2 regions of the Pelagerythrobacter sp. Soil_C_18 genome follow, and region 2 is predicted to be linked to the other one. Evidence: predicted binding sites of a transcription regulator. Region 2 holds the regulator's gene; the other holds the start of a gene.
What was found. Region 2 encodes LexA, which represses DNA repair genes until DNA is damaged. Its sites were predicted from a motif close to GTTCCNCNCTTGTTCT; they were not measured.
Positions count from the first base shown of each region.

Region 1: AC3A5N_RS01510 (S24 family peptidase) is a predicted target of LexA. The motif match lies at 2,207-2,222, and genes of this name have one in related genera.

Region 1 covers NZ_JBDGIU010000001.1:354,984-359,486, forward strand. Annotated here, with positions in the region: gene AC3A5N_RS01495 (MAPEG family protein) at 1-203, shown strand, start outside; gene AC3A5N_RS01500 (MBL fold metallo-hydrolase) at 211-876, opposite strand; gene AC3A5N_RS01505 (SRPBCC family protein) at 1,019-1,498, shown strand; gene AC3A5N_RS01510 (S24 family peptidase) at 1,505-2,134, opposite strand; gene AC3A5N_RS01515 (hypothetical protein) at 2,266-2,463, shown strand; gene AC3A5N_RS01520 (hypothetical protein) at 2,453-2,791, shown strand; gene AC3A5N_RS01525 (aldehyde dehydrogenase family protein) at 2,857-4,302, opposite strand; gene AC3A5N_RS01530 (D-2-hydroxyacid dehydrogenase) at 4,351-4,503, opposite strand, start outside.
Region 2 covers NZ_JBDGIU010000002.1:444,782-449,284, forward strand. Annotated here, with positions in the region: gene trpD (anthranilate phosphoribosyltransferase) at 1-791, shown strand, start outside; gene trpC (indole-3-glycerol phosphate synthase TrpC) at 832-1,617, shown strand; gene lexA (transcriptional repressor LexA) at 1,770-2,453, shown strand; gene AC3A5N_RS07820 (ComEC/Rec2 family competence protein) at 2,493-4,503, opposite strand, start outside.

The DNA.
Region 1 (4,503 bases), on a different contig from region 2:
TCGCGGCGATCGAGATCGCCGGAATTGGTGAGACCTGGCTGGCCTATGTCGCCGGCGCCTTCATCCTCGGCCGGGTGGCACATGGGTTCGGAATGGACGGCGGCAAGGCGCAGATCGGCCGTGCGGTCGGCGTGCTGACGACGCTCGCCACCCAGCTCTTCCTGGCCGGCGTAGCTGTGGGCGCGGTGCTGCGGCTGATCTGAAGATCGCCTACGACAGCGCCTGGTCGCTGACGAAGGCGTTGGTCTTGCGTTCGTGGCCGAAGGTGCTGGTCGGGCCGTGGCCGGGGATGAAGGTCACGTCCTCGCCCAGCGGCCAGAGCTTCTGGGTGATCGCGTCGATCAGGTCCTGATGGTTGCCGCGGGGAAAGTCGGTGCGGCCGATCGAGCCCTGGAACAGCACGTCGCCGACGATCGCGAACTTGCTCGGCGCGTGATGGAACACGACGTGGCCGGGGGTGTGACCGGGACAGTGGATCACGTCGAGGGTCAGGTCGCCGACCGTAACCGTGTCGCCGTCGTTCAGCCAGCGGTCGGGCTCGAAGCTGCGCGCGGCCATGCCCCACTCGCGCCCGTCGTCGTCGAGGCGGGCGATCCAGAACCGGTCCTCCTCGTGCGGGCCCTCGATCGGCAGCCCGAGTTCCTCGGCCAGGACGCCCGCCTGTCCGCAATGGTCGAGGTGGCCGTGGGTGATGAGGATTTTCTCCAGCGTCACGCCGGATTTGGCGACCGCCGCCTTGAGCTTGTCGAGATCGCCGCCGGGGTCGACCAACGCGCCCTTCATCGTCTTCGTGCACCAGATCAGCGAACAGTTCTGCTGCAGCGGAGTCACCGGCAGGATCGCCGCGCGCATCGGAGGCTGGGGAGTGTCGGTCATGGCGGGGAGATGGCCGGGCTCGGATCGGATTGCAAGCCGCGCTCCCCCGCGGCCCAGGCGGCGGCGCAAGGCGGCCTGTGACACGATTGCGCCGGTGGAGCGTTGACAGTCTGCCTGACCCATCGCTGTGGAGACTCGTAAAATGACCGCCGAATGGCCGGCAGGGCACGAACTGCGCTTCGAGCAGCTTCTAGATGCACCGCGCGCGAGCGTGTGGCGCTGCTGGACGGAGCCCGAACTGCTCGAGCAGTGGTTCCACCCCGACTCCTGGACAACCGAGGTCAAGACGCTGGACCTGCGCCCCGGCGGCGCCTCGCACATCGTCATGCAAGGGCCGAACGGCGAGACATCGGATGGCGCCGGCGTGATCCTTGAAGCGGTTCCCGAGCGGATACTTGCGTTCACCAACGCCTACTCCGAGGGCTGGATTCCCGCCGAACCGCCCGCAACGCCATTCAGGACCATGATCGTCGAACTTTCCGACGAGAACGGCAGGACGCGGTATGTCGTCCGCGCGCTTCACTGGACCGAAAAGGCCCGCAGGGAGCATGAAGAGATGGGGTTTCAGGAAGGCTGGACGCAGACGGCCGGCCGGCTGGAAGCGCTCGCCCGAACGCTCTAAAACACATCAAACGCGCCCGCCCTTCCAGACCACGCGGCCGATCACCTCGACTTCGTCGCGGGCGAGGTCGATCGCGGCGTAAGCCTTGTTCAGGCTGATGAGGGCGATGCGGCCGGGGGTGCTGGCCTGGAGCTGCTTGACGTGGAGCGCGTCGCCGATGCGGACCACGTGGATGCCCTCGTGGCCGCGCTTGTTGCGGTCGACGAAGATCTCGTCGCCGCTGCGCAGGAGCGGTTCCATCGAATCGCCCTCGACCCGGATGGCGGTGAGGTCGGCGCCGTCGAGCCCCATTTCGCGCAGCCAGCGGGGCGAGAAGCGGAAGGCGTCGAAGGGGATCTCCTGCGCGCCGAGCGCGCCCGGCCCGGCGGAGGCGTCGAGCGAGAGGCGCGGCACCTCGACCCAGTCAGCGGCCGGATTCGCATAGGATTTTTCCGCCGGCGCGCCGAGTTCCGATTCAGCCACGCCGAAGAACTCGGCGAGCGTGCGCCGATCCTCCTCCTCCAGCTTGCGCGGGCTGCCCTTGCGGACGAACTGCTGGAGATACGTAGGGTTACGGCCGATGAGCTGCGACAGGCCGGCCAGGCTCGCCCCGTGATCACGGGCAAGCTCGAGCAGGCGCTGGCGCGTGTCGGTCATGACGAGATCCATGGTCGCAACATTTTTCCCGTATAGACGATGTATTTTTCCTAGACAAGTAGGATTTCAAATGGAACGAATCAGGAACGCACAGTTTCCGAGTCGCCCATCACCACCTGTCGGGGAGAGCCATGCTGATCCGATCCGTCGAAAAATTCCTCCGCGCGCACGACATCGCGGCGACCAAGTTCGGCCGCCTCACGATGCAGGACCCGCGCTTCGTATTCGATCTGAGAAACGGCCGCGAACCGCGCGCCGAAACCGAGGCGCGCATCCGCGCCTTCATGGCCGCCTACCAGGCCGCGCCGGAGACTGCTCATGCCGCGTGATCCCCTCCCGCCCCGCCGCACCACTGCCGACCGGCTGCGCGCGGCCCTGCTCGATCTCGCCCGGAACACGGCCACGGTGGTGACGCACCGCGAGACGGCCTGGGCGAGCGTGACCTTCGAAGGCTCCCGCCACACCGTGACGCTGCGCTTCGATGGACGCGAGGCGGTCGCGGCCGGCGAGCATGTCATCGCCGCCATGCCCGAACACGAGTTCACGATCCTCGGCCAACTCGTCGCCGATGCCACCGTCACCCGGGTCGATCACATCCTGTTGCCTCAGCCGCAAATGACGGTCGAGTGCGAGCTCCTGCTGCTGGTGGACGCATGATCATTCACTATCCCCCACCGCCCAGGCCGGGCTGGATTCCCGCCCGCGTGGTCCATGCCGGAGGGCTAACCCGCGCTCTCGCGCCGGATCACGAGGTTGCGGATCTCGCTCATGTCCTCCATCGAGAAGCGGATGCCCTCGCGCCCGAGGCCGGAATCCTTGACCCCGCCGTAGGGCATGTTGTCGACGCGGTAGCTGGGGACGTCGTTGACGATCACGCCGCCGACCACGAGCCGGTCCCATGCGTCGAGGACCTTGTGGATGTCGCGCGCGAACACACCGGCCTGGAGGCCGAAGCGCGTATCGTTCACCCGTTCGAGCGCCTCGCCAAAATCGGTGAAGCTGGAGAGATTGGCGAGCGGGCCGAACGCCTCCTGCCGGTTGGCATCGCAGCCTTCCGGGACGTTCTCCAGCAGCGTGGCCTCGAGCATGTTGCCCTCGCACCCACCGCCGCACAGCAGGGTGGCGCCGGCCTCTATGGCGGCATCGATCCAGCCCTTGAGGCGGCTTGCCTCCTTCTCCGAGATCATCGGGCCAATGAAGGTCTTCGGGTCTTTCGGATCGCCCGCGACGAGACTCTTGGTCTTCTCGACCAGCCGGGCCTTGAACGCGTCGTAGATGTCCTCGTGAACGATGATCCGCTGCACGCCGATGCAGCTCTGCCCGGACTGGTAGAAGGCGCCGAAGACAATCCGCTCGAGCGCATGGTCGAGGTCGGCATCGCGGTCGACGATCACCGCCGCGTTCCCGCCGAGCTCGAGCACGACCTTCTTCTTGCCCGCCCTCGCCTTGAGCGCCCAGCCGACCTCGTCCGAGCCGGTGAAGCTCAGCAGCTTCAGCCGTTCGTCGGTGGTGAACAGGTCCGCTCCGTCGCGCCGCGCGGGCAGGATCGAGAAGGCGCCTTCGGGCAGGATGCTGCACTCGGCAAGCACGTCGCCGATGATCAGCGCGCCGAGCGGGGTGAGGCTGGCCGGCTTCATCACGAAGGGGCAGCCCACTGCGATCGCCGGCGCGATCTTGTGCGCGGCGAGGTTGAGCGGGAAGTTGAACGGCGAGATGAAGCTGCACGGCCCGATCGGCACGCGCTTCCACATGCCCATATAGCCCTTCGCGCGCGCCGAGATGTCGAGCGGCTGGATCTCGCCGTAGTTCCTGACCGCTTCTTCCGCCGCGATGCGGAAGGTATCGATCAGCCGCGTGACCTCGCCCTCCGCATCGTTGATCGGCTTGCCCGCCTCGACGCACAGGGCATAGGCGAGCTCGTCGAACCGCTCGCGGAAGCGGTCGACACAGTGCTGGAGCACGGCCTGCTTCTCGTAACTCGCGAGTCGCGCCATCGGCTCGGCCGCGCGGACCGCGCCGGCGATCGCCTCCTCGATCACCTCGGGCGTGGCGAGCGCGGTGCGGAAGGCGAGCTTTCCGGTGTACTTGTCGGTCACCTCGAGATCGGTGTTCGGCTGCGCCGCCTTGTTGTTGAGGTAGAGCGGGTACGTGTCCTTGAGCTTCGGCATTCGATCCTCCTGCCCGATCAATCCCTGCCGCGGCCGATGGGTCCGCGCTCAGTATCCGCGCGCGGGGTCGAAGATCGGTTCGAGCGGTTCGCCGGCGACGTAGCGGCGGCAGTTGGCAAGGAAGCGCTCGGCCGAGCGCGCGAACATCCGGCTCTGCGCCCGGCCCGAGAGGTGCATGGTGACATGCGCGTTGCCGAGCGA
Region 2 (4,503 bases):
ACAATGCCGTCGACTGCTGCGGCACCGGAGGCGACGGCCATCACACGCTCAACGTCTCGACCGCCGTGAGCCTCGTCGTTGCGGCCGCGGGCGTGCCCGTCGCCAAGCACGGCAATCGTGCGGCCAGCAGCAAGTCCGGCGCAGCGGATACGCTGGAAGCGCTCGGGCTCGATATGGAAGCGGCTGGAAGAACAGCCGAAAAGACATTGGCGGAGCTGGGAATTTGCTTCCTCTTCGCGAAGAACCACCACCCCGCGATGGGACGGATTCAGCCGCTCCGTCAGCGGCTCGGCCGGCGCACGATCTTCAACCTCATGGGCCCCCTGTCGAACCCGGCCGGCGTGCGGCGTCAGTTGATCGGCATCGCCCGCCCCGGCTACGTGCCGATCTACGCAGCGGCCAAGGCCAGGCTCGGGACCGAGCGCACCTTCATCGCCTCGGGCGACGAGGGGCTCGACGAGCTGAGCCTCGCCGGCGGCAATGAGGTGGCAGAAGTCGTCGGCAACGATTTCGAGATGCGCCGGGTCGATGCTTCGATGGCCGGTCTGCCGCATGCCCCCGTCGAGGCGATCCGCGGCGGGGATTCGCTGCACAATGCCAAGGCGCTCAAGGCGCTGCTGATGGGCGCGCCGGGCCCCTATCGCGACGCTGTGCTGCTCAACGCGTCGGCGATGCTGATCCTCGCGGGCTCGGCTCGGGGATGGGAGGACGGTGCAGCGATCGCCGCGGAGTCGCTGGACAGCGGCAATGCGGGTACCCTGCTCGATCGCTGGATCGAAATGGCGCGTTAGATCGTGCGACGAACGCAAGCTGCCACACGGAAACCGGACGATGAACAAGCTCGACGAAATCTGCGCCACCAAGCGTGAGGAAGTCGCTGCCCGCAAAGGGCTCGCCACGATCGAGGATCTCGACCGTGCCGCGCGGGATGCCGGGCCGCCGCGGGGCTTCGCCGACGCACTTGCGGCCAAGGCGCGGAACGGGTTCGGCCTGATTGCGGAAATCAAGAAAGCTTCGCCGTCCAAGGGTCTGATCCGCGCCGATTTTCGCCCCGCCGAACACGCTTTGGCCTATCAGGCGGGAGGCGCCGCCTGCCTCTCGGTTCTCACCGACGCGCCCTACTTTCAGGGGCATGAGGATTTTCTGATGGATGCGCGCGCGGCCTGCGACCTGCCCGTGCTGCGGAAGGACTTCATGGTCGACCCATGGCAAGTCGCCGAGGCGCGCGCGATCGGAACCGATGCAATTCTCATCATCGTGGCCGCGCTGGACGATGGCGCAATGGTCGAGATCGAGGCGGCCGCGCTCGAGCGCGGCATGGACGTCCTGGTCGAGGTTCACGACGAGGCGGAGATGGAGCGTGCGAGCGCACTACGCTCGAGGCTCATCGGAATAAACAACCGCGACCTCAAAACCTTTCGCACCGATCTTGCCGTGACCGAGCGCCTCGCGCCCCTCGCACCGGAGGATGCGCTCTTGGTCGGGGAGAGCGGAATCGAGCGCCATGCGGACTGCGAGCGCCTGGCTGCGGTGGGCGTGCGTTGCTTCCTCGTGGGCGAGAGTCTGATGCGGCAGCCCGATCTCACCGCCGCGACGCGGCAGCTTCTCCTCGGCTAACGGCCGGATGTCGAGACGAAAGCGGAACGGATGTTCTCTACTATCGACTCCAGAATGGCGGAGTTGCTTGACTTCACCAAATCGGTTGCCTAATTGTTCCGCATTCGTTCGCAACCTGGACGAGCGTGTCAGGCGACCGAGGAGACTTCGCCATGCTGACGGCAAAGCAGCACGAGTTGATCCGTTTCATCCAGCAGCGGCTGGAAGAAACCGGCATTTCCCCTTCGTTCGAGGAGATGAAGGAGGCGCTCGATCTCAAGAGCAAGTCGGGCGTTCATCGCCTGATCTCTGCGCTCGAGGAACGCGGCTTCATCCGCCGCCTGCCCAACCGCGCTCGCGCGCTCGAAGTGCTCAAGCAGCCCGAAGATGCGACACCCGCCGCGCGCAGCGCGAAGGGTGACAATATCGTCGAACTGCACCGGGTCGCGCCAGCGCAGCCGAGGCCTGCAAACGACGTAATCGAAATTCCGCTCCACGGCCGCATCGCTGCGGGTGTGCCGATCGAGGCGATCGAGGGGCAAAGCAGCTTGCCCGTCCCCGCCGCGCTGCTTGGACCGGGCGAGCACTATGCACTCGAGGTTTCGGGCGATTCGATGATCGAAGCCGGCATTTTCGACGGCGACTTCGCGCTCGTGCGCCGTACCGACATGGCGCGGGATGGCGAGATCGTGGTGGCACTCGTGCGCAACGAGGAAGCGACGCTCAAGTACCTGCGCCGGGAGAACGGAATGATCCGGCTCGACCCGGCCAACGGCAGCTACGAACCGCAGATCTACCGACCTGACGAAGTGCAGGTGCAGGGCAAGCTTTCGGGATTGCTGCGCCGTTACCACTGATCGCCGAGCAAATGGCGGCGACACTGCTCGATCGTTGATCTAGCGCCGCGTGCCGCGCCACCAGCCATGTTCGCCCTGCCCCTCGGCGACCGTCTCCATGCGCGGCTCGTCTAGGTAGAGCGCGAGCCCACCCGTCCCGCTGAGCAGGCGTCGATCGGCCTTTAGCCAGCGGGGGCGGCAACTGCGCGGAAGAAAGCGGTCGGCGACGACGATATCGGCGCGGTCGCAGGCAGCGGCAAGCGCCCGTTCCTCCACCATGTCGCGGCCACGCGCCATCAGCAGCGTCCAGCGCCTCTCGCCGCGGTCGATTGCAAGCCTGCAGAAATCGCGGCTGCAGCGCGCACCGGCCCAGCGGCTGAGTGGAACCGGTTCGCCCTCCAGTCCCGCGAGTTCCAGGAGATTGTCGCGCGCGAACTCGCTGCGGGTATCGCGCAGCATCAGCAACCGGTCGCCCTCGCCTGCAATTCCGACGTGCCGCCCATCGCCCGAGATGAGCACGTCCGGCGCGGGCGTCCCGATGAGCAGGATCGTTCCGAGAGCTGCCGGCGCGAGGCCGAGCAGCCGCGCCCGCCCTCGCCAGAGCGCCAGCCATAGTCCGCCGGCAACGAACAGCGCGATGGTCGCCAGGTCCATCTGGGGCGCAAGCTTTACCGCTCCGGGCTGCGCGGCGGTGAAGTGCGCGATGGCGAGCAGCAGTTCGAGGGATTTGCCCGCGAGCCACCAGACAGGCGCGCCCGCTCCAGCGAGATCGAGCAGCAAGGCAAATGCGATCAGCGGCATCGATACGAAAGTGACCAGCGGAATCGCGATCACGTTCGCCAGCGCGCCGTAAAGACCGGCACGATGGAAATGAAACAGCACGATGGGCATCAGCGCTATCTCGATCACAACGCCCATGAGCAGCAGCATCCCGGCGCGCCGCGCGAACCGGACGATCCAGTTCTCCTCGCGTGGAGAAAGGAAAGCCTGCACCGGCGCGCTGCCATGCAGCGCGACGATGGCGAGCACCGCCGCGAAGCTCATCTGGAAGCTGGGCCCGACGAGCGACTCCGGCCACAGCAGGAGCACGGCAACGGCGGCCACCGCCACCATTCGCATCGACAGCGGCTCGCGTCCGAGCGCCAAGGCAATCAGCACGAGCACGGCGCCGATGCAGCTTCGCACCGTCGGTACCTCCGCACCTGTCAGCAGCGTGTATCCGACGCCTGCTCCGGCCGCGATGGCTGCGGCAACGACCGGCAGCCGCACGCGCAACGCAAGCCACGGCCAGAGCGAGAGGAGCTTGATGGCTAAAAGGTAAGCCGCCGCGATCACCGCGCTGACGTGAAGTCCGCTGATCGACAGCAGGTGCGTCAATCCGGAGTCCCGCATCGCCTCCTCGTCGGCACGGGTTATGGCTCCTCGATCTCCACTCGCGAACGCCGCCGCGATCGTGCCAGGTGAGCCCGACAGCCGCTCGCGCACGTGCGCGGCCAGCACGCGCTGAACCCCCGCCAGGCTGCTCGCGCCGCGGCCAGGCTGCACGATCTCGATCTCTCCGATCAGCGATCCCGTCGCTGAGAGCCCCTGGAACCATGCAGTGCGCGCAAAATCGTAGCCGCCCGGCAGCATGGGGGGCGACGGTGGCATCAGCCGAGTTCGCAGGCGCACGACCGCACCCTCCGCCAGTCCCGGCTGGTCCGCCGCGAGCGGCACGTTGATCCGCACCTTTCGCGCACGCGCCGCCTCCGCATCGCGGTACGCCAGCACGAGACGCAGGCGGTCTTCCGCCGGCTGGTCGATCCGTTCGAGAACCCGCGCCTCGATCCGTTCGACCCGGGGATAGGCGATCGGCTCCGCTCCCACGACCGCGGAACGCAGCCACACAATAGCCATCCCCGCCGCGACCACGATCGCCAGCGAAATTACGGCCAGGCGCAAGTTGGCCCGATCGTCCCGATCCCGCCACAGGGCCTGCGCCGCGATCGCGGCGAGCGTCGCAAGGGCGATAACGGCGATCCACTGCCATGGCACCGGCAAAAGGAACCAGACACCGATCCCGGCGGCGAAG